3 regions of the Cedecea sp. Ae19-4 genome follow, and region 1 is predicted to be linked to each of the others. Evidence: predicted binding sites of a transcription regulator. Region 1 holds the regulator's gene; each other region holds the start of a gene.
What was found. The regulator LexA, encoded in region 1, represses DNA repair genes until DNA is damaged. The targets are predictions, from matches to a motif close to TNCTGTATGTACATACAGNA.
Positions count from the first base shown of each region.

Region 1 (10,418 bases):
GGAGAGTATTCCCATGTCCGACGCGCTGTCGCCGTTGCGCGCCCTGAATTTCTACACGGAGGTCCCGCAAGGGCTTAGCTCCGCTTATCTCGACTGGTTATTGCTGGAAGATTCGATGACTAAACGCTTCGAACAGCACTGCCAAAAAGTCACCGTCCGCATCGTGCGCGAAGGTTTTGTCCCTGCTGGCAATGATTTGCCCGAAGCCGATTTATTACCTGCCTCTGCGCGTTACTGGCTGCGGGAAATTATCCTCTGCGGGGATGACGAACCCTGGCTGCTGGGGCGCACCGTGGTGCCTGAAAGCACGCTTGATGGCCCTGAGCTGGCTTTGCAAAAGCTTGGCGATACGCCGCTCGGGCGCTACCTTTTTAGTTCATCAACCCTGACGCGTGACTATATTGAGATTGGCCGCAGCGCCGAACTGTGGGGACGTCGTTCCCGACTGAGACTTTCCGGTAAGCCTTTGTTGCTGACCGAACTGTTCCTGCCGGCATCTCCGCTGTACGAAGAGGAAAAATAATGGAGTGGAGTCTTAAGCAGGGAAAACTGCTGGCTTATCACCGGTTAATGCGTACCGATAAGCCCATTGGCGCTTTGTTGCTGCTATGGCCCACGCTGTGGGCGCTGTGGGTGGCCACCCCGGGCTTACCCTCGCTGCTGAATCTGGTTGTTTTTATCGCTGGCGTCTGGCTGATGCGCGCCGCGGGCTGCGTGGTGAACGATTATGCCGACCGTAAATTTGATGGTCACGTAAAGCGTACCGCGCAGCGCCCGCTGCCCAGTGGCGCAGTTTCTGAGAAAGAAGCGAAGGCGCTGTTCGCGGTGCTGGTGGGCCTGGCTTTCCTGCTGGTGCTGACGCTCAACACCATGACGATCTTGCTGTCCGTGGCCGGCCTTGCGCTGGCATGGGTGTATCCGTTTATGAAGCGCTACACCCATTTGCCTCAGGTGGTGCTGGGTGCGGCTTTTGGCTGGTCCATTCCTATGGCATTTGCCGCCGCCAGCGAATCGGTGCCGTTAAGCTGCTGGCTGATGTTCTTCGCTAACATTTGCTGGACCGTGGCGTACGACACGCAGTATGCGATGGTCGACCGCGACGACGACCTGAAGATTGGCATTAAGTCGACGGCGATCCTGTTTGGCCGCAACGATAAGCTGATCATCGGCCTGCTGCAAATCGCCACCATGCTGTTGATGGGCGTTGTGGGCTGGCTCAATGGGCTGGGTGGCACGTTCTACTGGTCAATTTTGCTGGCGGGCGGGCTGTTTGTGCACCAGCAGAAGCTGATCGCCAAACGCGAGCGCGAAGGCTGCTTTAAAGCGTTTATGAACAATAACTATGTCGGGCTGGTGCTGTTCCTGGGCCTGGCGTTGAGCTACCTGCATTTCTGAGTCAGTCTTCAGGTAATAAAAAAGGCGGGTTAATCACCCGCCTTTTTCGTTTCTGCTGAATTAAGAAACCGCGTCCTGGGAAGCGGAGCTCTCAATCGTCAGACGTACGTCCGAGGTCACAAGATCGGCCAGCATCTGGTAAACCTTGATGGTTTCGGTCGCGTCTGCATCACCGGTATCGCTGATATAGCCTTCATCGCGCAGGGTAAGCACCAGCGAGGTAAAGACCGCTTTATCAAAGAATTCCGGGGCGTTAATGCCGTGCAGAACGGACAGTCGCTGCGCCACCGTGCGGCTTTCGCGTTCCAGCGTTCCGCGGTTGATCGACGGGTTGGCGCTCAACTGCCAGAAGGTGATGGCATACCGCTGGATTGTCTCGCGCACCCCCGCCGCCAGAAGCTGCAGAGTGCGTGAGCGGTGAGGGTTAATCTGCACTTCGTCACCGACAACCATGACCAGATCCTGACGCTCCATCTCCGCGATCAGCGCATCAATTTCTCTGCCCAGCTCGCTTTTTTCCCAACGCAGGAACAGCTCGGCTTTCAGCATCGGGTAAACAACTTCTATCTGACGCAGCAGCTCTGCGCGCGAGATGTGGCGATGCTGAGTGATGATGGACGCCATCAGCGACGGCAGCACCAGCATGTGCATGATGTTGTTGCGGTAATAGGTCATCAGCACGGCCTGCTCGCGCGGCAGAATGATGATGTCACCGATGGTGTCTTTCTCCACCTCGAACTTGTTCATCTGCAGCGCGTGGTCGATCAGCGCGTCAGCGGAAACCGTTGGTGCGGTGGCATCCGGAGAATACGGCACGTTACGCAGCAGGTTCAGGTAGCAGTCGAGCTGTTCGGTAAGCTGTTCACGGGTCAGCGAACGCTGGCGTGAAGCAAGCAGCGCGGTACAGCACAGGTTCATGGCGTTAGCGGCCCCTGCGTTGTTGATACGCACCATGATATCGGCAGCGATATCATTCACCGTTGGCGTCAGCCAGGCCGGGCGAATTGCTTCTATCGGATCGATAGAGTCTTTCCATTCCGGAACATGCTGGTTCAGGTAGGTCATCAGCGGCAGCGGTTCGCCGAAGTTAACGTAACCCTGGCCGAGGTTGCGCAGCTTACTCAGGCCGCGCACCATCTGCATGAAGCTCTCTTTTTCTTTGGTCGCACCGCGTAGCTCTTTCGCGTAAGTGCCCACTTCCATGACGTGCTCGTACCCGATGTAAATCGGCACCAGAGTGATCGGGCGGGTGCCGCCACGTAGCATGGCCTGAATGGTCATCGACAGCGTGCCAGTCTTAGGATCCAGCAAACGACCGGTACGGGAGCGGCCACCCTCGACAAAGTATTCAACGGAATAGCCGCGGCTGAACAGCTCGCCCAGATATTCGCGGAATACCGTGGAGTAAAGCTTGTTGCCCTTGAAGGTACGGCGAATAAAGAACGCGCCCAGGCGGCGGAAAATCGGGCCGGCTGGCCAGAAGTTCAGGTTGATCCCGGCGGCAATGTGCGGCGGAACCAGCCCCTGGTGATAAAGCACGTAGGAAAGCAGCAAATAGTCCATGTGGCTGCGGTGGCAGGGCACATAGACGATTTCGTGGCCATCATGGGCAAGCTGACGCACGCGTTCGGCGTTATGCACGTTAATGCCCTGATAGAGGCGGTTCCAGGTTAAACCTAAAACGCGGTCCGTCAGACGTACGGCTTCGTAGGAGAAGTTCGCGGCAATCTCTTCCATCAGCGCGACGGCATTTTGCTGCGCTTTTTCGTGGGAGATTTTCTTGCTGCGGGCTTCATCTTCTACCGCGCGGGCAATCGCTTTTGACGCCAGCAGCTTGTTGAAGAGATCCTGGCGGACCGGCAGGCGCGGGCCAACGGCGGCCAGGCGCTGGCGGGCAAAGTGAGTGCGCGCCACGCGAGCCAATTTTTGGGCAATAATCTTGTCCGTGCCGTGTTCGGTTGCCATGCGGCGAAGCGAAACCGGCGGCGAGAAACGCACGAAGCTATCGCGACCCAGCCAGGAAACCGCAAAGAATTTCTGGACGCCGTTCAGCGTGCGTAAAGGCGGGTTGATTTCCCCTTTTTCGCGCCCTGGCGAGCGGCCGAACATCACGGAAACCGGCACCATCTGTACATCGAGATCGGGATTGCTGCGGTGCAGATCCAGATAATCGTGGAACAGTTTTACCGACTCTTCTTTTGGCGTGTAATAGGTGAAGACGCGCGGCCCGCCGTGGATAAACACGTAGCGCGGCAGCAGTACGCCGTCAATTTCCAGAGGTTCCAGCGGGTCGGGCAGATCGTGATCCAGACATTGGGCACGCAGCGTCAGTAAGTCTGCCTTAGAATTGTAGGGCAGGACGTACATGATGGGGCGTGAAGGGTCCAGACCGAGTTCGGTTTGGGGATCCGCCGGGATAGACTTGCTCTTTACCAGAACGCTTAATGGTAAATTCAGTAATTTGTAGTAAATTCTTGGCCAGCCTGACATAAATGATGTAAAGCCTCAGGTTAATAATGCAAATGCGCCGCAAGGATATCAGAAACTCTGGGGAATTTCTGTGGCGCTGCGATTTAGACTCAGTGAGCATTGACGCTCAATATTTAAAAAGGTTTCCTTGAATGGCGAATAATACCACCGGCATCACCCGCATTATTAAGGCTGCAGGCTACTCGTGGAAGGGGTTGCGTGCGGCCTGGATCAACGAAGCCGCCTTTCGTCAGGAGGGCGTAGCGGCGGTCATCGCTATCATCATCGCCTGCTGGCTGGACGTGGACCCCATCACGCGTATTTTACTGATTGGCTCGGTTGTTTTGGTGATGATTGTCGAAATCCTCAACAGCGCCATTGAAGCGCTGGTTGACCGTGTCGGCACCGAGTACCACGAGCTTTCAGGGCGAGCCAAAGATATGGGTTCCGCCGCCGTATTGATAGCGATTATCCTTGCGGTTGCAACCTGGGCCACCTTGCTTTGGTCACATTTGCGATAGCCCTTCCAGAACAGTTTAAGTCGCTGGTTTTTTGCTTAATTTGTGGTTTCAAAATCGCCCGGGGCTGTATATACTCACAGCATAACTGTATAAACACCCAGGGGGCGGAATGAAAGCACTAACTACCAGGCAGCAAGAGGTGTTTGATCTCATTCGGGATCATATCAACCAGACCGGCATGCCACCTACGCGCGCCGAAATTGCACAACGTCTGGGGTTCCGTTCTCCAAACGCCGCGGAAGAGCATCTAAAAGCGCTGGCACGTAAAGGTGCCATCGAGATTGTTTCTGGTGCATCACGCGGCATTCGTCTGCTGGTTGAAGAAGAAAATGGCCTGCCGCTGGTGGGCCGTGTTGCCGCCGGTGAGCCGCTGCTGGCGCAACAGCACATCGAAGGCCACTACCAGGTTGACCCTTCTCTGTTCAAGCCGAATGCCGATTTCCTGCTGCGCGTCAGCGGCATGTCGATGAAAGATATCGGCATCATGGACGGTGATTTATTAGCCGTTCACAAAACCCAGGACGTGCGTAATGGCCAGGTCGTTGTCGCGCGTATCGACGATGAAGTGACCGTAAAACGCCTGAAAAAGCAGGGCAATACCGTGCACCTGCTGCCGGAAAACAGCGAATTCCAGCCTATTGTGGTCGATCTTCGCGAGCAGAATTTTAGCATTGAAGGCCTGGCCGTCGGGGTGATCCGCAACGGTGAATGGCTGTAACACCTCTTCCGGTGGTGCGGTAACTCTGCCGTGCCACCTGCCTTAAACACCTCTCTTTTTTCCTCTGGATCATTCCCATGCGATTCTTTTCGTCAACGGATGGTGCGCTGTGGCGGCTTGCGCTGCCGATGATTTTTTCCAATATCACCGTTCCGTTACTGGGCCTGGTCGATACGGCGGTCATTGGCCATCTTGATAGCCCGACCTATCTTGGCGGGGTGGCTATCGGCGCCACGGCGACCAGTTTCCTCTTTATGCTGCTGCTTTTTCTGCGCATGAGCACCACCGGGTTAACGGCACAGGCGTTTGGTGCGAACGATCCACAGCGGCTGGCGCGCGCACTGGTTCAACCCCTGATGCTGGCGATGATAGCCGGGCTGGCTATCGTGGTCCTGCGTTATCCACTGATCAACCTTGCGCTGCACGTTGTTGGCGGCAATGACGAGGTGTTGGATCAGGCAAGGCGGTTCCTGGAGATCCGCTGGCTTAGCGCCCCGGCCTCACTGGCTAACCTCGTGCTGTTAGGCTGGTTGTTGGGCGTTCAGTATGCGCGGGCGCCGGTCATCCTGTTGGTCGTCGGCAATTTGATTAATATCGTGCTCGACCTCTGGCTGGTGATGGGGCTGCACATGAACGTGCAGGGGGCGGCGCTGGCCACGGCGGTGTCCGAATATGCGACGTTTATCATCGGCCTGGTGATGGTGCGGAAGGTACTGAAGCTGCGGGGCATCAGTTGGGCTCGTCTCAAAACGGCCTGGCAAGGGGACTTACGCAAGCTGCTGGCCCTCAACCGCGATATCATGCTGCGTTCGCTGCTGCTGCAAATTTGCTTTGCTTCAATCACCATTTTTGGTGCGCGTCTCGGCAGCGAAATTGTTGCCGTTAACGCCGTGCTGATGACGCTGTTGACCTTTACCGCCTATGCGCTGGACGGTTTTGCTTACGCCGTAGAAGCCCATTCAGGGCAGGCTTACGGGGCGCGTAACCGTGGGCAGTTGCTCGAAGTTTGGGGGGCTGCGTGCAGGCAGGCGGGGCTGGTTGCGATAGCATTTGCCGCTATTTATGCTTTTGCTGGGGAGCAAATTGTCGCGCTGCTTACCTCCCTGCCGGAGCTTCGTGTTCTGGCAAATCATTACCTTGCCTGGCAGGTTGTTTTGCCGGTCGTGGGCGTTTGGTGTTACCTGCTGGACGGTATGTTTATCGGCGCGACGCGGGGTGCCGAAATGCGTAACAGCATGGCGGTTGCGGCGCTGGGCTTTGGCGTGACGATGTTTACGCTGCCTTTGTGGGGTAACCACGCCCTGTGGCTGTCTCTGGCGGTGTTTCTGGCCTTGCGTGGCCTGTCGCTGGGCGTCATCTGGCGGCGCCACTGGCGTAATAACACCTGGTTCGCTACATCGGGCGGCCATTGATCGAACCTCCTGGCCTTCGTTAACCCTGCTCCTGTCGTGCTGATTTCTCGTTTCTAAGACGAGGAATCAGCGTTCCATCGCTTTTAAGAATGGTTAAAGATTCTGAGTTTTAAATGTAACTCGGAATCCTTGTCTACAATTACCTTTACATCCAGCAGACAGTGGGTGTGTTCCAGAAAGTCAGCATCCTGCAGCCCGGATGCGAAAATCTAAACCGAACGATGAGGAGATGATGATGAATAAGGACGAAATCGGCGGTAACTGGAAGCAGTTCAAAGGTACGATCAAAGAGAAATGGGGTAAGCTGACCGATGACGATATGACCGTCATCGAAGGGAAGCGTGACCAGCTGGTGGGTAAAATCCAGGAACGCTATGGCTACGCCAAAGACCAGGCAGAGAAAGAAGTGAAGGACTGGGAGTCCGGGAGCAATTACCGCTGGTAATCTGGCGGACCCTCAAATGTGCTAATCAGTAAGTAAGACCAATCCTGCCCGGGTACAGGGATGTACCACTCCCTCTTAACGCTTTTTCTTCGGCTGCACTGAATGATCGTGATCGCAGGCGCCGTGGTGGCTACAGGCTTCAACTTCCGAGCAATCAGCGCACAATCCGTGGGCTTCAATCACGTTATGGCGCAGGGCAAACCCCATTTTGGACGCCAGTTTCTGCATAATATCTTCCACACCCTGAGCGGCCTGCTCTTTTACGGCCCCACATCTGTCGCAGATAAACATGGCGGAAGAGTGGGTTGGATGATCGATAAAATTACACAGCACGTAACTGTTGTTGGATTCCACGCGGTGCACAAAACCCTGCTCCAGCAGAAAATCCAGCGCGCGATAAACCGTTGGAGGCTTAGCCTGTGGCTCGCTAACGCGCAGGAGATCCAGCAGATCATAAGCGCTGATGGCCCCGGTTTGCTCGGCCATCAGGCGCAAAACCTCGAGACGCTGTGGCGTCAGGCGTACATTGCGTTGCAGGCAGAGCTTTTCAGCCTGAGCTAACACGTTTTGCGAAGTTGTGGTATCCATCAGCCTCTCCCGGTCATTGACGCAATACTTTACCATAATGCGGATAAAACGCCGAATCCTGGTACATACTGACCCTATCTACCCAGGAGGAAGTGATGCAAAAACCTGATTGTATTCGTCACTGGCGCGAGCTGGAAGGCGAGGATGACGCAACTTACCCGGACAGCGCGGAGCTGTTTTCTATTGGCGCTCCTCTGGCCCGTAATTTCGGTTTAAACCGCCTTGGGATTCACCATGAGCGTATTCCTCCCGGCCGCAGAACCTCTTATCCCCACGCGGAAAGCAGCGAAGAAGAGTTTGCGTATGTGCTCGAAGGGCACCCCGAAGTGTGGATCAACGGTCATCTTTGGGCGCTCGAGCCGGGCGATAGCGTGGGATTTCCTGCCGGAACCGGCATTTGCCATACCTTTATTAATAATACCGAACAGGATGTGCGGCTATTAGTCGTAGGTGAAGCGAATAAAGCCGAAAATAAAATTTATTACCCGCTAAATCAGTCTTATGCCGTGCAGCGGCAGGACCGTTGGATAGATCATCCGCCTCAATTCTTTGGCCCGCACAACGGTCTTCCTTCACGAAAGCCGAAGGGTAAACTATAAATTAATTAGCATGGAACAATAAGACGTTAACCCTAAGGATATATCTGGGATCCTGATGGTTCAAATATCCATCTTTTTATCGCGCTATTCACAGCAATAGTCTGCCTCTGTTCAGTCATAACTGTCAGGGGCGAATTACTTCATCTGACAATCAGACAGGCGTGCTGTGAATGAATAAAATAAAATCTTCGGTGGCGACACTCGCCGCAACCTTCTTTATTGCCCATCAGGCCGGGGCAGCAGGGACCTGGTCCGAAGCGCGAAACGATGCGATGGGGGGCACCGGCGTGGCTTCGGCTAATTATGGCAGCGGCGTATTAATCAACCCGGCGCTATTAGCCCGGTCCAAACCAGACGACAATATTACCGTTATTTTACCGTCTGTCGGGGCGCAAATAACGGATAAAGACAACCTTCAGGATCGCATCGACGGCATCAGCGACAAAGTTGATAACTATAAACAATCTATTGGGTCGTTGACGCTGCGGGATATTCTTTTTAATCCGAACGGAACGTTAAATCAGTTTCGCAGCGCAGCAGGAGATTTAGCAGGGGAACTCGAAGATTTGCGGGGCGATACGGCAAGGGCCAAAGCCGCCGCGGGGATTGCGGTTAGCATCCCAAATGACACTCTCTCCGTGGCTTTCGTCACTAAAGCTTACGCCCGAGCGAAAGTCAGCTCTGATATCGATCAGAACGACATCAATTACCTGCGAAGTATCCAAAACTCCAGTGCGGTAGCGGGAGAGGTGGCGTTTGATGCGCTGCAAAATGGTTCCGGTCAGATTACCCGTAACCTGAACTCGACCGCTTCCGGTCGCGCGGCCATTGTTTCTGATTATGGGATTGCTCTTGCCCACAAGTTTGACGTTAGCGGCGTGCCGGTGTCAGTTGGCGTCACGCCTAAGCTGCAGAAGACCTGGTTGTATAACTACACCACGTCCATTTACGACTATCGCAGCGGCGACTGGAAGAACAGTCAGTACCGCAACGATGACACTGGATTCAACCTTGACGCAGGCGTGGCGGCCGATTTTGGCGAGAACTGGACAGTCGGCCTGAGCGGCCAGAACCTGGTGTCCCGCGATATCGACACGAAAGATATTCGCATCACTAACGGACGTACCGGCGAAGTACGGAACTACAAAGATACCTGGCAAATCAGCCCGCTGGTGACCGCCGGGGTAGCCTGGCATAACGAGCTGGTGACCCTGAGCGCGGACGGCGATCTGACCGAAACCAAAGGCTTTAAAAGCGAAGCCAACTCTCAGTATGTGGGTGTTGGCGCTGAGGTGAGGCCGCTTTCCTGGCTGGCGTTGCGTGCCGGCTATCGTGCGGATGTGAAAAGCAATGACAGCAACGTCTTTACCGGCGGGGTGGGGTTCGCGGCAGGCAAACACGTCAATATCGATTTGATGGGCCTGTACGGCGAAGACCAAACCTGGGGCGCGGGGGCGCAGTTGAGCGTGGCCTTCTGATGCTGAATGCCGGGGCAGCCTGATGCCCCGGCGCTGCTTTATGCTATAGTAACGACCCTTTTTTAATCGTAGCCTGCGTAAACGTATGTCCTCACAAAGCAACCAGACTCCTTTCCAGCCGCACCGTTTCTCCATTGCGCCGATGCTCGACTGGACCGATCGCCACTGCCGCTATTTCCTGCGTCAGCTGTCCCGCCACACGCTGCTGTACACCGAAATGGTGACCACCGGGGCGATCATCCACGGTAAAGGGGACTATCTGGCCTATAGCGAAGAAGAACATCCGATTGCGCTGCAGCTTGGCGGCAGTGATCCTCAGGCGCTGGCACACTGTGCGAAACTCGCCGAAGCGCGCGGCTACGATGAAATTAACCTGAACGTGGGCTGCCCGTCTGACCGGGTGCAGAACGGGCGCTTTGGTGCTTGCCTGATGGGTGAAGCGCAGCTGGTTGCCGATTGTATTAAAGCGATGCGCGATGTGGTTTCTATTCCGGTGACGGTAAAAACCCGCATCGGCATTGATGATCAGGACAGCTACGAATTTCTCTGCGATTTCATTGGCACGGTGGCAGGCAAGGGCGAATGCGAGATGTTTATCATCCACGCGCGTAAAGCCTGGCTCTCTGGCCTGAGCCCAAAAGAAAACCGTGAAATTCCACCGCTGGATTACCCGCGCGTGTACCAGCTCAAGCGTGATTTCCCGCAGCTCACCATGGCGATTAACGGCGGGATTAAGACGCTGGAAGAAGCGAAAACCCACCTCGAGCATCTCGATGGCGTGATGGTCGGGCGC
Region 1 is NZ_JBCHWG010000002.1:584,427-594,844, forward strand. It holds gene ubiC (chorismate lyase) at 14-523, shown strand; gene ubiA (4-hydroxybenzoate octaprenyltransferase) at 523-1,395, shown strand; gene plsB (glycerol-3-phosphate 1-O-acyltransferase PlsB) at 1,456-3,885, opposite strand; gene AAIE02_RS15540 (diacylglycerol kinase) at 4,017-4,385, shown strand; gene lexA (transcriptional repressor LexA) at 4,495-5,103, shown strand; gene dinF (MATE family efflux transporter DinF) at 5,181-6,515, shown strand; gene AAIE02_RS15555 (CsbD family protein) at 6,751-6,960, shown strand; gene zur (zinc uptake transcriptional repressor Zur) at 7,036-7,548, opposite strand; gene AAIE02_RS15565 (cupin domain-containing protein) at 7,644-8,147, shown strand; gene AAIE02_RS15570 (conjugal transfer protein TraF) at 8,318-9,625, shown strand; gene dusA (tRNA dihydrouridine(20/20a) synthase DusA) at 9,711-10,418, shown strand, end outside.

Region 2 (10,418 bases), on a different contig from region 1:
CTGGTATTCCAGACGGGTAGCGATGTCACGGGTAACTGCCCACTCAACACCACCAGCGAATACTGGGGAAACACCGGTGTCGTGGTTTTTACCAGCTTTGGTGTTTGTAGAGTCTGCACGCCATACCATGCCGCCCAGACGGGTGTAGATGTCCAGGTCGTCAGTGATTGGGTAACCCAGTTTGGTGGTCAGCTGTACGCCCTGAGCTTTGAAGGCACCGCTAACTTCGCTGCCTTTGTAAGGCATACGGCCAAGCCAGTCATAACCCATTTCAAAACCAACGTACGGGTTAACCTGATAACCACCGAAGGCACCAGCGCCCAGCTGGCTTTCGTGGGTGTTACCGTTGTTTTGCAGGTCCTTGTTATACCAGCCGGTATCGTGGAACTGAGACCAGCCCAGTTTACCACCTGCATACCAGGTGTTATCTTTCGGTGCGGCCTGCGCTACGGTAGCGAAGCCAGCCAGTGCCACTGCAATCGCGATAGCTGTCTTTTTCATTTTTTGCGCCTCATTATCATCCAAAAGGCCATGAGCTCTAAACCAATTTAAAGCCCAGGGTTAAATCCTTCGCCCGGGTTTACGCTCAATTGTTACTCTACCGATATATCGGTGTTATGAAGAGCAACCCTGGCGAGGTAAAGTCTACAACGTAGTTGGAAAGTTACAAGTGTGAAGTCCGTCAGGCATATGAAAAAAAACGACTTGCATACATATTTTTTTACAGAATGGACTGTTTTTTGAGCGGGGCGCCTATCCAATAAACCCCGTCAAACCGCCATATGACGGGAGTTTTTGAGTCATGACAGCGGATTATATGGCATACGTAAAAAATTCCAGGATTTCTCCTAAATTTACTTAATGATACAAACTAGAATGAATTTTTAGGCCATTTCGTGGTCTTGAACCGGATGTTCCTGTGCTGGTTGGACGCATAATAAAGCCCATCGCATTGCCAGCTTCGGCTGCTATTGTCAGCCGTAAATGTTCTTCATCTGTTAATTCTTCCGTAAGCCAGCCGATGACTACGCTGTAATTTCCCGTCTGCAAAGCTTTCACCATGGCATCAACGGTGCAGAGAGGATCTAACTGATTTGCCTGCATCACTTTTGCCAGCGGCAGCCCAGCCGCCTGCAGCCATGTACGGCTGAGTTTTTGCTGCGGTGTTAGCCATAGCTGCCAGCGGGATTGTTGTCCCAACTGCTGTAATAAAGGTAGCAGAATAAACTGCGTAACCCATGGGCTCTCTTCGCTGTAGACCACTTCACTGATTAACCCCTGTACGCTGTTATCAGAGAGAGACTGCGCCGGGGTGTGCGCAGTAACTGCAACATGACGAAAGTGAGTTTGAGCGTTATGTGAGTGCATAGTGAGTCCCGCCTAATGGGTTACTGTATGCATATACAGTAATATCTGTGCGAACAAAGATCAACCGGAATTTCGGAAAGTGTCTCGCATTTTCCGTACGCAAAAGCGACACCGATGAAATTGTCGTTGCCATTAGCTTTAACCTTACTTATTTTCAGGGATTAAGAGGGTTAGTAACTAAAGCAGCTATTTACCAGTTGATATATAAGGACATATTATGAAAAAGGTGACATTTCTTAGAATTCATAAATCACGGAAATATCTTTCGTCACTGGGTAAAATCGGCTACAGACCGTTATTTGGCGGTTATAGTCTGACCGTCGACGGTGTGGTTTTTGCTATGGTGGCGGAAGGTGAGCTTTACCTGCGAGCTTGTGAACAGTGCGCGGAATATTTCATCCAAAAGTCGGCCCCACCGCTGATGTACAGTAAACGGGGGCTCCCAGTCGCACTGAATTACTATCGTGTCGATGAAGAGCTTTGGGAAAATCCCGATAAACTCGTCCAGCTCTCTTCCCTGGCTTTACGAAGCGCCCAATGGGAGAAGACACAAATTAAGATACGTTCTCGCCGCCTTAAGGATCTCCCCAATCTTTCCCTGAATATTGAAGTTATGCTTCGTGAGGTGGGCATTAATGATCCACAAACGCTTCAACTCTTTGGGGCAAAACGGTCATGGCTAAAATTACGCAGTACCCGGAAAACGGTAGGTATTAAAGTACTGCTCGCGCTTGCAGGCGCTATTCGTGGTGTTCATGAGGCTGTACTGCCTGCTGATGTTCGCAAAGAATTGACGGACTGGTGGCGCCGCTATGAGCAGCGGCGCCAGCCTTATTCTGAGCACTGAGAGATTTGTTGCTGAAGACGAGAGATCTCTGGCAGAAGCGCAATTAATAACCCAATTTGTTGCAGCACCAGGGGTTCTTTTGTGTCTGCCCGAGTCTCAAGCTGCGAGATGCGGGCGGAGAGCCCTGTCAGAGCAGCCTGAACGCGTCCTTCATCGACAGGCAAGTGATGCAGTGCGTCATCAACGTAGCAGACGGCGTCATCAAGCAACATTAACGTATCGCCGTGGTTGAGTTTTTCCCTGTGCGCACCTAATGCAGAGATATAGCTGTTAAACGAGTGGTTCAGGCAAAGCAGACGGAACGCCGCTTCCCGCATCTCAGCGGAGACTCGAGGCTCGGAAGACATATTTGAAACCACGGAGGCCAGCTCGGCGTCTCTGTTATGGGCATCCCGCCGGGCAATGCGATATTCCAGGCGGTTATCACGTCCCTGATGGTACTGCTCAAGAATGGCATCCAGATAGCGACAATTGGCGTTGAACGCACGTTCAACGACTCGTGAAAGCCGGCGGAATTGCCAGTCAGGCCAGATGAAACTCACCGCCGCCCAGGCTATTGCGCAGCCTAAGAGGGTATCAATCACGCGCGGGAGAGCGACTTCAAAACCTTCTCCTAGCAGATTAAAACACAGTAATACCAGCAGAGTAATAAACATGGTGGCGTGGGCGTATTGCACATTGCGGAAAGCGAAGAACAGCACGCCAGTAATGACGATCAGTATCAACTGGCCTTCGAGAGACGGGACAAGCCAAAGTAAAGGCAGGCCAACGGCCACCCCAACCAGCGTGCCGATGATACGCAGCGCTAAGCGTCGCCGGGTTGCACTGTAGTTGGGCTGGCAGACAAACAAGCTGGTCAGAAGTATCCAGTAACCATGCTGCAAACCCGTAAACTGAATAAACGCATAGCCCACACAGAGCACCAGGGACATCCGCACCGCGTGACGAAAGAGTGCGGATTCAGGCGTGAGGTTAAGCTTCAGCCGCTGCCAGATATCATCGAAGCCGGTCAGCTTGTCGTCTGCCAGACGATTCTCGGGATCGTTCTGTGGCTCAGCAATCGCCTGTTCTGATTCAATGTTTGCCAGTTGCGCATCAATTGCCCTCAAGTTTGTAATCAGAAAGCCTAACGCTTTTATCTCAGACGTTGTTGCATGGCTGGCACGAATTCGGTCCAGAGCGGAGTCCAGATGAGTAAATGCGCGTTCAAACCGTGGGTCGTGCTGATAAGGGACTCGCAGCAGGATTGATCGAGAGAGCTGCTGGCAGGCATGAGATTGCATCGTTAGCAGACGCTGAAAGCGGAACATCACGTCGCTATAGCGAAACTTATCGCGTAAGGCCTGGTACTGAATATGAGACGAGCTCGCCCGCTCGTGAATATCCTGGGCTACGAAATAATAGTGAAGTGTTCGACGAGTCCCTCTCTGCCCCCGATCGCCGCGGAGGCGAGTTAGTAATGAGCTTTTCGTCTGGTTTAGCGTGGTGACTAATTGGCTGTTAGCCATAGCCAACTGGAGCATTGGAGCCTGGCTTTCTTCTTCGATATCAGGATCAAACAGCGAGGCTTTAATTTCCAGAAAGCTCGCGAGGCTTTCATAACAGCGTGCCAGGTTGTCCTGCAGGGGCCGAATCGGGAAAATTAAATGGCCTGCTAAGGTCAGCAGGTTATACCAGACGGCGCCGGCTAAAAGGAACAGTGGTTGCTGATACCAGTGCTCGTAGAGGGAAATACCGAGCATCGTGTAGATAGCAATCAGCAATGCACCAAAGGCAATGGTGGCATAGCGTTGGCCCAGCCCTCCAAGGAGGATAAATCCGCTGGTGGAGACCGTTAAGCCCACGGCAAACAGCCACGGCCAGGGAAACAGCAGCTCAACAGACGCTGAAGCAATGAAAAAGCTGACTAAAGTGATCAGTAAATTTCGTAGCCTACCACTTACCCGGTCGTCGAGATCGGCCAGGGCGGCAGCCACAACGCCAAGCGTGAGGGGGATCGTCAGCTTGACTTCACCGAGCCACCACGGCAGTGCCGCAGTGCCTGCAAGGGCAATAAATATGCGCAAGTTGTAAAGCCAGGCGCTGTTCCAGGTGTAACGACGTACCAGTGGGCTTAGGGTCAGCACAACGGCTCCTTACTGGAAACGGCGACGTGCATTGGATTCGCGTGCTGCTCTTGCCACTTCGACTGGAACAACCCGGCGACCAACGGGCCATAACGCAATGACAGCAATCTTGAAGTTCGCAATTCCTACAGGGATCCCAATTACGGTAATACACTGCGCGATGCCCGCCATGATATGCATAATGCACAGCCACCAGCCGAAGAAGATCAGCCAGAGAACATTCAACAGTGTCCCCCCCGTATTTAGCAGCGTATTTTTACCCTGTGGATTAAGCTCATCCACATGAATGGCTTCATTGCCGTAGGGCACAAAGGAAAGCTTGGTGATTTCCCAGCAGGAGCGAGTCAGTGGCAGGGTGAAAATCAGCACAATACTCACCAGCGTGGCAAATAGCCAGGAGAGGGTGGTCAAGAAGCCACCCAGCACGAAGTTCAGAACATTAAGTACGGTACGCATAGTGACGCTTCCCTGACAGAAAAATAAAGAGTGATTAACCGCAGAAATTATAACGCGTTTTTACTCTGGAGCGTCATTCCATCGGCAGTTAAACTTGAGCCATAACTCTTACATTGGATCGGGCAACGTAATGGAACTCAAAGCAACTTCTCTTGGCAAGCATTTAGCTCAGCACCCTTATAACCGGGTCAAACTGCTGCCTGCCGGCGTTGAGGTTAAAGGCGATCGCCACGAATATCTTATTCCATTCAATCAGTTAATCGCGATTAACTGTAAGCGTGGCCTGGTTTGGGGAGAGCTTGAATTCGTTCTTCCAGATGACAAAGTGGTTCGCCTGCACGGTACCGAATGGGCGGAGACCCAGCGCTTTTTCCATCATCTGAGTTCGCTCTGGCTCAACTGGAGCACGGAGATGAGTGAAGTTGCCGCCGAAGTATTAACCGCTCAGCGAGAGGAGATTGCGCAGCGCACTCGCAAGGAGCTGTGGTTCCGGAGAAGTGATATGCAGGCGTTACAGGATAACCTCCGCGCAGCTATTTCAGCCCTCCCGCTACCGCATGCCCGACTTGGTGAGTTCGAAAATTGCCGGGAAGCGTGGGCCATATGTAAAGCCTGGCTTGAACAGGGTGAAGAGCGCCGACACCAGCGTAATAGCGCTTATACCGAACGGATGCTGGAAAAATATGCCGCTTTCTTTGAGCTGGTTGAAAGTTCGCCGCTGAATCCGTCTCAGGCCAGGGCGGTGGTGAATGGAGAAGATTCGCTCCTGGTGCTGGCTGGGGCCGGTAGCGGCAAAACCTCCGTTCTTGTGGCGCGTGCCGGATGGTTGTTACAGCGCGGTGAAGCAACAGAGGAGCAAATCCTGCTGTTAGCCTTTGGCCGTCAGGCCGCGCAGGAAATGGATGAGCGTATAGCCAGCCGCCTTAATACCGAAGCGATTTCTGCCAGAACTTTCCATTCACTGGCGCTACACATCATTCAACAGGGGAGCAAAAAAGCCCCTCGAGTCAGTGAACTTGAGAGCGACACAGCGGCTCGCCATCAGTTGCTGATCGACAGCTGGCAGCAGCAATGCCGGGAAAAGAAGGCGATGGCCAAAGGCTGGCGGCAATGGCTTAGCGAAGAGCTTGAGTGGGATGTTCCAGAAGGTGAATACTGGCAGGACAAACGCCTGGCGAAGCGGCTTGCCAGCCGGCTCGACCGCTGGCTCGGCCTGATGCGGATGCACGGAGGTTCACAGGCTGAAATGATAGACAGCGCGCCAGAAGAGGTCAGAGAACTCTTCACTAAACGTATTAAGCTGATGGCGCCATTGTTAAAAAGCTGGAAAGCCGCCCTGAAAGCCGAAGAGGCGGTAGATTTCTCCGGGCTGATTCATCAGGCAATTAATGTGCTCGAAAAGGGGCGTTTTATCAGCCCGTGGAAGCATATCCTTGTCGACGAGTTTCAGGACATTTCTCCCCAGCGGGCCGCCTTACTGGCTGCTTTAAGACGGCAGAATTCCCATACTTCGCTTTATGCCGTGGGAGATGACTGGCAGGCAATCTATCGATTTAGCGGAGCAGAAATGACGCTCACCACGGCATTTAGCCACCATTTTGGGGAGGGTGACAGCTGCGCTCTGGATACTACTTATCGTTTTAACGACCGAATTGGCGAGATTGCTAACGGTTTTGTACAGCAAAATCCGTATCAACTGCGTAAGCCGCTCAATAGCCTCTCTAAAGGGGACAAAAAATCGGTAACTCTGCTTGCCGATGACAGGCTCGATGATTTGCTGGACAAACTTAGTGGGTACGCCTTGCCCGAACAGCGAATTTTGGTGCTCGCGCGGTATCACTATTTGCGTCCGGAAAGTCTGGAAAAAGCCTCCACGCGATGGCCTAAGCTCAACATCGATTTTATGACTATCCACGCCAGCAAAGGGCAGCAGGCGGACTATGTGATCATTCTTGGTTTGCAGGATGGAAAAGAAGGTTTTCCGGCACCCGCGCGGGAGTCAATCATGGAGCAGGCGCTCCTGCCACAGCCGGAGGATTTCCCGGACGCAGAGGAGCGGCGTTTACTTTATGTCGCGCTGACGCGGGCACGTCATCGGGTCTGGCTTATGTTCAACAAGCAGGAACCTTCTGTCTTTGTTGAGGCACTTAAGCGGCTGGGTGTGCCCGCGGCTAATCGCCCGTGATTATTTCAGGCGTTCATTCAGATAGCGTTGGTAATCCGGAATAAGAATATCCACGCTCTCATTGAAGCCCGGAGAGTGAATAATAAAGTCTGCGGTAGAAAGGTTGGTGGCGACCGGGATATTCCAGACGGTCGCCAGGCGCAGCAGGGCCTTAACGTCGGGATCGTGAGGAACGGCATTGAGCGGGTCCCAGAAGAAAATCAGGACATCAATTTTACCTTCGGAAATTAAAGCGCCTACCTGTTGGTCGCCCCCCATTGGGCCACTGAGCATGGCGTTGACTTCAAGCCCTGTTGCTCGCTGAATTAAATTACCCGTTGTCCCGGTGGCATAGAGAGTGTGGTTGGCAAGCGTTGCTTTGTGGCGCTGTACCCACTTCAAAAGCGCGTCCTTACAGTGATCGTGGGCAACCAGTGCGATATGTTTTTTTACCGCAAGGGTGCGGGTTGTTAGTTCCATTCTCTTTTCCTGGGTAGTTTTAGGCTGCTAACAGATTACTAAAAGCGCCCGGGGCTGCAAGAGCAGAACGTCAAAAAAGCGAGGCATCTCGAGGCATTGCTATGGGTTGTGGGTCTCATTTGCCCAGCGTAGAAAACGCGCCCGTGTCGGATTATCGGCCCGGCTGAACCAGTATCTCAGCCGTTGCTCTGTTAGCACTTCAGACTGCGCCGGTGGAAGATCTGGATTAGCCTGGGCAAATTGCAGAATACCTTCGTTGGCCATGCGGTTTGCGAATCCGGGCATTGACGCTTTTTTTTCTGATTTGTTATAGCGCTGTGTCTCTTCTTCATAATCCGTTCCGGTTGGATCGGGTTTGATCTCCAAAATATCGGTTCGGATGGGAATGGAATGCTCCTGTCCGTCCTGCAGCTTAATTTGAAAGGCGGCTCCAGAATGATTGGGATCTTTTAGCGGTATAACAATATTGACCTGATCTATCTCTTTGGTGTCAAAACTGATCACCGTCGGGGGGGAAACCCCAGAAGACCGGCTGCGTGCGTTGTTTATTTTTTTTTCAACGCGCAGAACCAACTGATGAGGCCCATTATCTATTTCAATGCTGTCCGCCCCTTTAAGGAGCGAGCTGGAAACTCTTTTACCATCCAGAACCAGTAAATCCACATCGGCTGAAAGGCGCAGCGTGGTTCCCCATACCAGGGTTGGCAGCATCAATATTAGCCCTGCAAGTGGCAGACCTGCTCTCATTTCACTCTCCCTGGTGAACATGCTGAGTGGATATTTCAAAGTTTTTCCTGAGACCTGTTTATTAACATATAGACATATTTTCAGAAATTGCGCGCCTGAGTATCCAGTAGAAAGATGGCTGGGTGACGGGGTTTGGCATACACTTCAGACAACATCTTAGGGGGCGCTATGAAACAAAGTGATATCGAAAATATCCTGAAAACCACCCGTACCATTGCGCTGGTGGGGGCCAGCGACAAGCCCGATCGTCCGAGTTATCGGGTGATGGATTACCTGCTCAAACAAGGTTATGAGGTTATTCCTGTGTCGCCGAAGGTCGCGGGTAAAACGCTGTTAGGGCAGCAGGGCTATGCCACGCTTGCGGACGTACCGAAGAAAATTGATATGGTCGATGTGTTCCGTAATTCTGAGGCCGCCTGGGGCGTAGCGCAGGATGCCATCGCCGTGGGAGCGAAAACGCTATGGATGCAGCTTGGCGTGATTAATGAGCAGGCTGCGGTGCTGGCACAGAATGCGGGATTAAGCGTTGTGATGGATAAATGCCCGGCGATTGAAATCCCTCGCCTTGGGCTGGCGAAATAAGAAAAACCCCGCATCGGCGGGGTTTTTAATCAGTTACGCAGGCGTGGGGCCTGAAGCTGTTGGCGTATCGAGGCAGCCAGTTCGTCCATTGACGGCTGTTCAGGGTGCTCGTCGTCATCTTCAGAACTGAGCTGAGCTTCGGCGAGATAGGTATGAATCGCCTGGCCATCCTCATCTTCCATGACAACGTGGTACCACGGTGCCGCGCGGAGTGCGCTATTGTCGGCCAGATCGTCTTCCTGCGGCTCATCGAGCGAATACTCGGGGTCAATGTCGACCACTACGCCCAGATAGCCCAGTAAAGAATGGCGAACCTGCTGGCCAATACCGAATTTGCTGGCAATCATAGTCACCTCCCGGGAACATTACTCTGCATACGAATATGCGGGCAATTTCCGCCTTTTCAAGCTACATGACTCGACAGGCAAACCCTTTCAGATACAGCCCTTCCGGGTAGGTTGCGATCACCGGGTGATCGGCCGCCTGGCGGAACTGTTCTATAAATTGTACATCACGCCCGGCATCTACGGCGGCATCGGCGATGATTTTCTGGAATAAATCTGTGGTCATCAGCCCGGAGCAGGAGAAAGTCATCAGAATGCCGCCAGGGTTCAGTAACTGAATCGCTAACATGTTGATGTCTTTATAGCCCCGGCAGGCGCCCGCCAGCTGGTTTTTGTTTTCAACAAATTTAGGCGGGTCCATGACGATGACGTCGAATTTCTCGCCCTGGTCGCGATATTTGCGCAGCAGTTTGAACACATCGTCACGAAGAAACTCGGCTTTGCTGAGATCAAGCTTGTTCAGCTCTACGTTTTTTCTGGCGATATCCAGCGCATCCTGAGAGGTATCCACGCTTACCACCTGGCTGCAGTTACCCATCAACGCGGAAACGGCAAAACCACCGGTGTAGGAGAAGCAGTTCAGGACGCGTTTATTATCAACGTAGCGGCGAGTGGCGAAACGGCTGTCGCGCTGATCGAGGTAATAGCCCGTTTTATGCCCGCCCTGAATGTCTACCAGCAGCTTCATACCGTGTTCTTCGATAGGCAGCAGGGCAGGAGGCAGTTCACCGCTGACCGGCCCCTGAGTCAAAGCCATGCCTTCTTTCTTACGCACGGTCACATCGGAGCGATCGTAAACAGAGCATTCAGGGTAGAGAGACTGCAGGGCGGCAACGAGGGCCGGGCGCTGATATTCTGCGCCGGCAGACAACAGCTGCAGCACCAGGAAGTTGCCAAAACGATCGATAGTCACGCCCGGTAAACCGTCAGATTCACCGGCGATCAGTCGGTAGCTGTCCAGCCCATCACGCTTAGCCAGCCAGTCTCTCCACTGCTGGGCCTGCTGCAGGCGGCGAGTAAAGAAGGCGATATCAATACTTTCAGCCTGATCAAAGGTCCAGACGCGGGCGCGGATTTGCGATTCAGGGGAATATGCCGCTCGGGCTAGCCATTTGCCCTGGCTGTCCACCACATCAACCGTTTCACCGAGACTGGCCTTGCCTTCCAGGCGTGCAACAGCCCCAGAGAAAACCCATGGATGACGGCGCAATAACGACTTCTCACGCCCTTTGGCTAACACTAAACGTACGCTCATAATTTATTTGCTGCTTCGCTAAGAAATGGGCGCCATTTTCCGGTTTAGG
Region 2 is NZ_JBCHWG010000001.1:743,624-754,041, forward strand. It holds gene ompA (porin OmpA) at 1-501, opposite strand, end outside; gene sulA (SOS-induced cell division inhibitor SulA) at 859-1,368, opposite strand; gene AAIE02_RS03415 (TfoX/Sxy family DNA transformation protein) at 1,586-2,215, shown strand; gene yccS (YccS family putative transporter) at 2,200-4,338, opposite strand; gene AAIE02_RS03425 (YccF domain-containing protein) at 4,351-4,797, opposite strand; gene helD (DNA helicase IV) at 4,928-6,982, shown strand; gene mgsA (methylglyoxal synthase) at 6,983-7,441, opposite strand; gene csgI (curli synthesis inhibitor) at 7,541-8,188, opposite strand; gene AAIE02_RS03445 (CoA-binding protein) at 8,357-8,770, shown strand; gene hspQ (heat shock protein HspQ) at 8,800-9,117, opposite strand; gene rlmI (23S rRNA (cytosine(1962)-C(5))-methyltransferase RlmI) at 9,179-10,369, opposite strand.
Region 2: the regulator LexA is predicted to act here: its motif matches at 1,390-1,409, upstream of sulA (SOS-induced cell division inhibitor SulA).

Region 3 (10,418 bases), on a different contig from region 1:
TTAGGCACGCCGACGGTAATCGCCAGGATCCCGGAAACGCCGGACAGTTTTTGCAGCACGCGAGCCTGAGCATAGGCTGAGAACTCGAGGCCGCCGTACTCTTTCTTGATGATCATCGCGAAGAAGCGATGCTCTTTCAGGTAAGCCCACAGCTCAGGGGGCAGGTCGGCCAGCTCATGGGTGATCTGGAAATCGTTCGCCATGCGGCAGGCTTCTTCCACCGGGCCATCAAGGAACGCCTGTTCCTCTTCGGTCAGCTTTGGCTGAGGGTAGTTATGCAGTTTTTGCCAGTCCGGCTTGCCGCGGAACAGATCGCCTTCCCACCAGGTCGTCCCGGCGTCGATGGCTTCTTTTTCGGTGCGGGACATCGGCGGCATGACTTTGCGGAAGCCACGGAAAATCGGTGCGGAGATCAGCGATTTACGCAGCGGCGTGACCAGCAGCGGCACCAGAATTACCGCCAGCGGAACCAGCACCCAGAAAGACCAGATGCCAGCGAAGCCCAGCGCGGCGGTCCACGCGAGCAGAAGCACGCTGCTAAGCAGCAGATTTGCCTGGTGATAGAACAACACACCCAGCAGAACAACGGTAAGGACAATGCTTAAAATCAACATAAAGAAAGCTCCCTTGCTTGTAGGAGGTCTGACCACTTGTGATGTATTGGTTGTAGTGGATGTTGCTTTCTTTAGCAATGTGTTTACAAAATAATTACAACCTCGCTCACATTGTTGCCGCACTTCCAGGGAAAACCCCGGCTTTACACGCGGGGTTACGCTTCTCGCTTTCGGCGCTATCCGGTACACTGCGGGATGTGAAATTCACTCAAACCTCAAGGACCTCCTCATGTACCAGGATCTTATTCGTAGTGAGCTAAATGAAGCGGCGGAAACGCTGACTAACTTCCTTAAGGATGAAGCCAACATTCATGCCATCCAGCGCGCAGCGGTGCTGCTGGCAGACAGTTTCAAAGCGGGCGGCAAAGTACTGTCCTGCGGGAACGGTGGCTCACACTGCGATGCTATGCACTTTGCGGAAGAGTTAACGGGCCGCTATCGTGAGAACCGCCCGGGCTATCCGGCGATCGCGATTTCTGACGTGAGCCACATCTCCTGCGTCAGCAACGATTTTGGCTACGACTATGTCTTCTCTCGCTACGTTGAAGCCGTTGGCCGCGAAGGCGACGTGCTGCTGGGGATCTCCACGTCCGGCAACTCCGGCAACGTCATCAAAGCGATTGAAGCTGCCCGCGCGAAAGGCATGAAAGTCATTACCCTGACCGGCAAAGACGGCGGCAAAATGGCCGGTACGGCTGACATCGAAATCCGCGTGCCGCACTTCGGCTATGCGGACCGCATTCAGGAAATTCACATCAAAGTGATCCACATCCTGATTCAGTTAATCGAAAAAGAAATGGTTAAAGCTTAGCCCGTAATGTCCCTGCTCCTCCCGGAGCAGGGGTATTCGTTGTGGGAGAGAAGAGATGTGCGAATTGCTCGGGATGAGTGCCAACGTACCGACGGATATCTGTTTTAGTTTTACCGGACTGGTGCAGCGCGGAGGCGGAACAGGCCCTCATAAAGACGGCTGGGGTATAACCTTCTACGAAGGAAAAGGCTGCCGCACGTTTAAAGATCCGCAGCCGAGCTTTAACTCGCCCATCGCCCGCCTCGTCCAGGATTACCCAATTAAATCCTGCTCGGTTATTGCGCATATTCGCCAGGCAAACCGCGGCAAGGTTGCGCTGGAAAACACCCATCCGTTCACCCGCGAACTGTGGGGCCGCAACTGGACCTATGCCCATAACGGGCAACTCAAGGGCTATCGCACGCTGGAGACGGGGACGTTCCGCCCGATTGGCGAAACGGACAGCGAGCAGGCGTTCTGCTGGCTGCTGCACAAACTCACGCAGCGTTACCCGCGCACGCCGGGCAATATGGAAGCGGTATTCCGCTACATCACTGAACTGGGCGCAGAGCTTAGAGAAAAGGGCGTGTTTAACATGCTGCTGTCGGACGGGCGCTACGTGATGGCGTTTTGCTCGACGAACCTGTTCTGGATCACCCGCAGAGCGCCATTCGGTGTCGCTAAGCTGCTGGATCAGGACGTGGAAATTGATTTTCAGGAAGAGACCACACCGAACGATGTGGTCACGGTCATCGCAACTCAGCCGCTGACCGCCAACGAAATCTGGCACAAAATTGAGCCAGGCAAGTCGGCGTTATTTTGCCTCGGTGAGCTTATAGTTTGAAGCCAGCTGCGGTTGAACTGGCGTCATCACGGCAGGTTTGCTGATGACGTAGTTCCCGCTGACCACGGCCACGCCCGGTGGTTGATGGTTAGCCGCGAAGTAGTCATAGCCCGGTTTCAGCTCTTTCCAGAAGTTGATGTAGGTGGAGTACTTGTGGCGTTCCATATTGGCGTCGGTCATGCGGAACGGGAAGATACTCACCTGTACGCGCGGCTGGCCAAACACCAAAGCCCCGGTCACAAACTGGAAGATTTCGTCGATGCCGGAGTCGGTCATGGCATAGCAGCCAATCGACACGCAGGCGCCGTGAATCATCAGGTATTTCCCTTCATAGCCGTGAGCGCGGTCAAATTCATTCGGGAAGCCAATATTAATGGCTTTATAGAAGCGGCTGTCCGGTTTTAACTGACTGCGATCAACGCTATAAAACCCTTCCGGGCTTTTAAAATCGCCCTGACGCTGTTTTGGCCCCAGGCCGCCGGAATAGTTACAGATGCGGTAACTGTTGAGGAGCTGGTACTGCTCGCCCATCTTCACCCACAGTTCCAGGGTGCGCTCTTCTTTAAAGATTTGAATATAAACCGGGGAGCCCATTAACTGCTGTCTGCTATCTTTGCCGACAGGGGCGGCGACACCGCTGCTGTTAAGCAGGCTGGCGAAAGAGAAAAACGGCATAGAGAGCATCGCAATAATCAGTGCGATCTTACGCATACTGCTTGATTCCTTGATAAACCTGAAACTAACAGCCAGGACGGCTAAAGGGACCCGAAATCAGAAAATTCTGTACAGGATTGCGCTCACATTAGCATCGTGGCTAATTTTCGCAAGCGCCAGACGCGGGCGTTTACACATTTTATTGGAATCAATTGGAGTTTTTGCGGTGTGTCACTTTATGCCCGAGGTGATGCCACTTGCAGGAAAAGATTTGGTGGCCTGCGACAATTTCCTCATTTTGAAAATTAGCTGTATACTTATCCAGTGTTATTTTTCTGGTTGAGTGGATATGCGCAAAATCATTCATGTCGATATGGACTGCTTTTTTGCCGCCGTTGAGATGCGTGATAACCCGGCCCTGCGCGATATTCCCCTCGCTATTGGCGGCAGCGCCCAACGGCGAGGCGTGATCAGCACGGCGAACTATCCCGCCAGAAAATACGGCGTGCGCAGCGCGATGTCGACCGCGATGGCGCTAAAACTCTGTCCGCATCTCACGCTATTGCCGGGCCGGTTCGACGCCTATAAAGAAGCCTCCAGCCATATTCGTGAAATCTTCTCCCGCTATACCCCGCTGATCGAACCCTTGTCGCTGGATGAAGCTTATCTGGATGTTACGGACAGCGAACACTGCCAGGGCTCGGCCACGTTGATAGCCCGCGAAATTCGTCAGGCCATTGCCGACGAACTGAACCTGACCGCCTCAGCTGGCATTGCGCCGATAAAGTTTCTGGCAAAGATTGCCTCCGACCTCAATAAACCCAACGGCCAGTATGTCATTACGCCCGAACAGGTACCGGACTTTTTAGCGACGCTACCGCTCGGGAAAATTCCCGGCGTGGGCAAAGTCACGGTGGCAAAGCTGGAAACGCTCGGTCTGCGAACCTGCGCTGACGTGCAAAATGCTGACCTGGCCATGTTGTTAAAACGCTTTGGGAAATTTGGCCGGGTGCTGTGGGAGCGCAGCCAGGGCATTGATGAGCGTGAGATCAGTAACGATCGTCAGAGAAAGTCGGTGGGGGTAGAGCGGACGCTCGCGGAAGACATTCATGAATGGCCAGAATGCGAAGAGATTATTGAACGCCTGTACCCGGAGCTTGAGAGGCGACTTGCCAAAGAGCGGGCCGACCTGCGTATCGCCCGGCAAGGCATCAAGCTGAAGTTTAATGACTTTCAGCTGACGACCCAGGAGCACGTCTGGCCGAAGCTGAACAAAGAAGACCTGATTGCCACCGCCCGTAAAACATGGGAAGAACGACGGGGAGGGCGCGGCGTCCGGCTGGTGGGGCTGCATGTGACGCTGCTCGACCCGCAACTGGAGAGGCAACTGCTGCTGGGGTTGTGAATTAGACCCTCATCCCGGCCTTCTCTCTGGAAGGGAGAAGGGGAAAAACACGTTTTCGCTGAAAATGAGGCAGACAAAGAAAATCCCCTCTCCCTTATAGGGAGAGGGTTAGGGTGAGGGTAAAACTTATTTCGCCGGAATCGCCTTCAGCAGCTCGGTCAGCAGCGTCCAGTACTGGCCAACGCTCTCAATATGTACCTGCTCGTCCGGGGAATGTGGGCCGGTAATGGTTGGCCCGATGGAAACCATATCCATCTCCGGATACGGCTTTTTGAACAGACCACATTCCAGGCCCGCGTGGATAACCATGATGTTCGGCGTCTGGTTGAACAGCTTCTGGTAAGTCTCGCGTACCAGGGCCATCACCGGAGACTTAGCGTCCGGCTGCCAGCCAGGATAGCTGCCTTTCGCCACGGTTTTCGCCCCGGCCAGTTCACCCAGGGACTCCAGCACGCTAACCACGTAGTCTTTACCGGAATCGATCAGGGAACGAATCAGGCAGATAATTTCTGCACTGTCGTCGCTCATGGTCACAACGCCCGCGTTCAGGGAAGTCTCAACCACGCCCTTCACTTCGTCTGAGTTACGAATCACGCCGTTTGGCGTTGCGTTCAGCAGATGCAGGAAGGTATCGCGAGTTTTAGCGGTCAGCGCCTGTTTGTCAGACGTTGTGGCTTCCACCAGCACGGTAATGTTCTTCTCGACCGCAGACAGTTCATTTTTCAGAACGGCCAGGTAAGCGTTAGCCGCAGACTTCAGCTCGGCCGCTTTCGCCGCAGGCACGGCCAGCATGGCGAAGGCTTCGCGCGGAATGGCGTTACGCAGGGTGCCGCCGTTCAGGTCGAGCAGACGTGCGTCCAGTTCCGCGGCATGAGCCAGCAGGAAGCGAGCCAGCAGCTTGTTGGCGTTCCCCAGGCCCAGATGGATATCTGCGCCGGAGTGGCCGCCTTTCAGCCCTTTGATGGTCAGCTTGAAGGTGTCAAACCCAGCCGGAACGGCTTCACGCTGCAGCGGCAGCGTAGTGATAAAGTCGATCCCGCCCGCGCAGCCCATGTAGATCTCACCTTCCGTTTCGGAGTCGGTGTTGATCAGGATATCTGCCTGCATCCAGCCCGCCTGCAGGCCAAATGCGCCGTCCATCCCGGCTTCTTCGGTCATGGTCAGCAGCACTTCCAGCGGGCCGTGCGCCACGCTGTCGTCAGCCAGCACCGCCAGCGCGGACGCCATACCGATGCCGTTGTCTGCGCCCAGCGTGGTGCCGCGCGCTTTTACCCACTCGCCGTCGATGTACGGCTGGATAGGATCTTTAGCGAAGTCGTGAACGGTGTCGTTGTTTTTTTGCGGCACCATGTCGAGGTGCGCCTGAAGCGCCACAGGTTTGCGGTTTTCCATGCCCGGCGTAGCAGGCTTGCGAATCAGGATATTCCCCACCTGGTCACGTTCGACGTGCAGGCCTTTTTCTTTTGCCCAGGACAGGATGTGTTCCGCCAGCGCTTCTTCATGATAGGACGGATGCGGAATAGAACAGATTTTGGCAAAAATATCCCACAGCGGCTGTGGCGATAATTGAGACAATTCAGACACGTTGAGTCTCCCTGGAGTCGTTTTTTTGGCTGACCGGTTACGTTTTTAGCCGGGTTCAGATACACCACAAGCACGGCTTGCGCGATGTTCTGAGAATACCACTTTCTTTTGTTGCGTGAAGGCTGAATACGAGCAAAATCCGCTGCCAGTGGCCTGCGGCACTGGTTTTTAGTGCGCCAGATCTCTATAATCTCGCGCAACCAAAACTCCTTCGAATACTTTTTAAGCCGTTATTTACAGGCCGGGACACTTCACATGAGCGAAAAATACGTCGTCACCTGGGACATGTTGCAGATTCACGCCCGCAAACTGGCTCAGCGTCTGCTGCCAGCCGAACAGTGGAAAGGCATTATTGCCGTTAGCCGTGGTGGCCTGGTGCCGGGCGCGCTGCTGGCTCGTGAACTGGGTATTCGCCATGTTGATACCGTTTGTATCTCCAGCTACGACCACGACAACCAGCGTGAGCTGACCGTGCTGAAGCGTGCGGAAGGCGACGGCGAAGGTTTTATCGTGATCGATGACCTGGTCGACACCGGCGGTACCGCGGTAGCCATTCGCGAAATGTATCCGAAAGCTCACTTCGTCACTATCTTCGCTAAACCAGCCGGTCAGCCGCTGGTGGACGATTACGTGATTGATATCCCGCAGGACACCTGGATTGAGCAGCCGTGGGATATGGGCGTGGTGTTTGTGCCGCCGTTGGCTGGCCGTTAATCCCTCCATGATTTGAGCTTTGTCATTTATTTGGCGCCCGGCATAGCCGGGCGTTTGTGTTATTTGGACCGTATCAGGCTACAATAGCGACGTTTCTCGTATTCATGGAGGCAGTGAAACGATGTCGCAGGCCAACCTCAGCGAAACCCTCTTTAAGCCAAGATTCAAACACCCGGAAACGTCCACGCTTGTTCGTCGCGCACGGCATACCGCCACGCCCGCGATCCAGTCCGCGCTGGACGGCAAAAACGTGCCCCACTGGTACCGCATGATCAACCGCCTGATGTGGATCTGGCGCGGGGTCGATCCACGTGAAATCCTCGAAGTCCAGGCCCGGATTGCCTGCACCGAGGCTGAACGTACCAACGACGACCTGTTTGATACCGTGATGGGCTATCGCGGGGGGAACTGGATCTACGAATGGTCGAAGCAGGCGATGCTCTGGCAGCAGCGTGCCGGCCAGGAAACGGACGAAGAGAAAATCGGCAAATGCTGGCTGCAGGCGGCTAATCTCTACAGCATTGCGGCGTACCCGCACCTGAAAGGGGACGCGTTGGCGGAGCAGGCCCAGGTGTTGGCTAATCGGGCTTACGAAGAGGCGGCTCCCCGGTTGTCCGGCGGGCTGCGCGAGCTTGAATTCCCGATGACCGGTGGCGGCACCATCAGCGGCTTCCTGCACATGCCTAAAGGGGTAGAAGGGCCATTCCCGACCGTGCTGATGTGCGGCGGCCTCGATGCCCTACAGAGCGATTATTACAGCCTGTTTGAGAAATATTTTGCCCCACAGGGCATCGCGATGTTGACCATCGACATGCCGTCAGTCGGTTTTTCCTCTAAGTGGAAACTGACCCAGGATTCCAGCGTGCTGCACCAGCACGTGCTCAAAGCATTGCCCAACATTCCTTGGGTTGACCACACGCGCGTCGCAGCATTTGGCTTCCGCTTTGGCGCCAACGTTGCCGTGCGCCTGGCCTACCTCGAAGCGCCGCGCCTGAAAGCCGTTGCCTGCCTTGGGCCGGTGGTTCACGCCCTGCTGAGCGACCCGCAGCGCCAGGCCAACGTGCCGGAAATGTACATTGACGTGCTTGCGAGCCGCCTGGGCATGACCAGCATCTCCGACAGCGCGCTGAGCGTGGAGCTGAACCGCTACTCCCTGAAAACGCAGGGGCTGCTGGGCCGCCGCTGCCCAACGCCGATGCTATCCGGCTTTTGGGAGAACGATCCTTTCAGCCCGGAAGAAGAATCCCGTTTAATCACTTCGTCATCTGCCGACGGCAAATTACTCCAGATCCCGTTTAAGCCGGTGTATCAAAATTTTGACAAAGCGCTGCAGGAAGTTACCGGCTGGATGAAACAAAGATTACGTTAAATATTTGCTAAATTATGGCGGTTTGCTAAAACAGTTGCTTCACAACAGGAGATCGTAATGACGTTACCGAGTGGACACCCGAAAAGTAGACTGATCAGAAAGTTCGCCTCGCTTGGCCCGTATATCCGGGAAGAGCAGTGTGAAGACAACCGTTTCTTCTTCGATTGCCTGGCGGTGTGCGTTAACGTAAAGCCCGCGCCGGAGAAACGCGAATTTTGGGGATGGTGGATGGTGGATGGTGCTGGAAGCCCAGGAAAAGCAGTTTACCTACACCTGGCAGTTCGGCCTGTTTGATAAAGACGGCAAATGGACGGCGACCCCGGCAAAAGATAAAGAAGTGGATGAAAAGCTGGAGCAGACGCTGCGCGGTTTCCACGGACGCCTGAAAGATTTACTCGCCACCCTTGAGCTTGGGCTGGTGCCTGCCGAGAACTTTGCGGAAAAGTCGCTTAAACTCTCTGCCTGAAAATAAAAAATCCCCGTCAAGCTGACGGGGATTTTTTTATCCGCAGTATCGCGAATTAGAACTGGTACACCATACCTACCGCAACAACGTCGTCGTTGTTCAGCTTCAGCTTGTTGTTGTCGCTCAGCTGGTTGATTTTGTAATCAACAAACGCAGACATGTTTTTGTTGAAGTAATAGGTGGCGGCCACGTCGATGTATTTCACCAGATCCGCATCACCAATGCCTTCGATGTCTTTCGCTTTAGACTGCACGTAGCCCAGGGATGGACGCAGACCGAAGTCGAACTGGTACTGAGCGATGGCTTCGAACGCCTGGTTTTTGTTAGCAAAACCAGACACGCTGCTGCTGGTGCCCGCCAGGGAGCCCGGAACGCTGATTGGGTTCATGTTACGGGTTTCAGCGTAGATGGTTGCCAGGTACACGTTGTTTTTGTCGTACTTGATGCCGGTGGTCCAGGCTTCAGCTTTATCGCCTTTACCGTAAACGGACGCTTTCTGCGCGTTGGTACGGTTAGAGTTGGCGTATGCTGCGCCCACGCTCAGGCCGGTGTCAGCGATGTCGTAGGACAGGCTGGTACCGAAGCCGTCGCCGTTCTGGCGAGAAGTATCGGAACGGGTGTTCGCGCTGTCAGCCCCGTTCTTGCCCTGGTATTGCAGAGCCAGCTTCAGGCCGTCAACCAGACCGAAGAAATTGTTGTTGCGGTAAGTCGCCACGCCGGTCGCACGGCCGGTCATGAAGGTGTCGGTTCTGACGAAAGAGTCATCGCCGAACTCTGGCATCATATCGGTGTAAGAGGCGATGTTGTACAGCACGCCGTAGTTACGACCGTAATCAAATGAGCCGTAGTCACCGGCTTTCAGGCCCGCAAACGCCAGGCGAGTTTTGGTGCCGGTAGAGTCGTTCTCTGCTTTGTTACCCGCAATCTGGTATTCCCACTGGCCGTAACCGGTCAGCTGGCTGTTAATCTGAGTTTCACCTTTAAAGCCCAGGCGAGCGTAAGTCTGGTCGCCATCGGAACCGGTGTTGTCGCTGAAGTAGTGTTCAGCTTTAACGCGGCCATAGATGTCAACCTTGTTGCCGTTTTTGTTATAAACTTCGGCTGCCTGAGAAGCAGAAGCAGCCACGATACCCATTACCACTAATGCCAGTGTGCTCTTTTTCATTTGTTATCCCAAGAATGATGAACGCTTGCAAAATTGATCCAGGAGTCGGGCTCCTGCTAAAAACAGGAAGGGTTTTATCGTTCTCAGATTAAAGATTTATGACAATTTAGGAGAAAGATTAAATAAACGTAATAAAGTTTATATGTCATAAAAATGTAAAATATATCCGCTATCCTCAGCGATCCTTTCTGGCTTATTAGCCCTTTTCCCACGCCGCCTGTTGGCAAGCCGCGCGACTCCTGTTACAACGTCATCTGGCTTTTTAATTTCCCCTTATTTGTAGAAACGGCAGAGAATCATGAGTGACAGCCAGACGCTGGTCGTAAAACTAGGCACCAGCGTATTAACCGGTGGCTCCCGCCGCCTGAACCGCGCCCATATTGTTGAACTGGTTCGCCAGTGTGCCCAGCTGCACGCGGCGGGGCATCGTATTGTGATTGTGACTTCTGGGGCGATTGCCGCCGGGCGTGAACACCTCGGCTACCCCGAACTCCCCGCCACCATCGCGTCCAAGCAGCTGCTGGCCGCGGTAGGGCAAAGTCGCCTGATTCAGCTCTGGGAACAGCTGTTCTCTATTTACGGCATTCACGTCGGGCAGATGCTGCTGACCCGCGCCGATATGGAAGATCGCGAACGCTTCCTTAATGCCCGCGACACGCTCAGAGCGCTGTTAGATAACAACATTGTGCCGGTCATTAATGAAAACGACGCCGTGGCGACGGCTGAGATCAAAGTCGGCGACAACGACAACCTTTCCGCGCTGGCCGCGATTCTGGCCGGGGCCGACAAGCTGCTGCTGCTCACCGACCAGCA
Region 3 is NZ_JBCHWG010000001.1:77,601-88,018, forward strand. It holds gene fadE (acyl-CoA dehydrogenase FadE) at 1-614, opposite strand, end outside; gene lpcA (D-sedoheptulose 7-phosphate isomerase) at 844-1,425, shown strand; gene AAIE02_RS00385 (class II glutamine amidotransferase) at 1,481-2,248, shown strand; gene dpaA (peptidoglycan meso-diaminopimelic acid protein amidase) at 2,219-2,959, opposite strand; gene dinB (DNA polymerase IV) at 3,252-4,307, shown strand; gene pepD (beta-Ala-His dipeptidase) at 4,434-5,891, opposite strand; gene gpt (xanthine phosphoribosyltransferase) at 6,147-6,605, shown strand; gene frsA (esterase FrsA) at 6,727-7,974, shown strand; partial or broken gene crl (sigma factor-binding protein Crl) at 8,032-8,440, shown strand; gene ompC (porin OmpC) at 8,496-9,605, opposite strand; gene proB (glutamate 5-kinase) at 9,904-10,418, shown strand, end outside.
Region 3: the regulator LexA is predicted to act here: its motif matches at 3,210-3,229, upstream of dinB (DNA polymerase IV).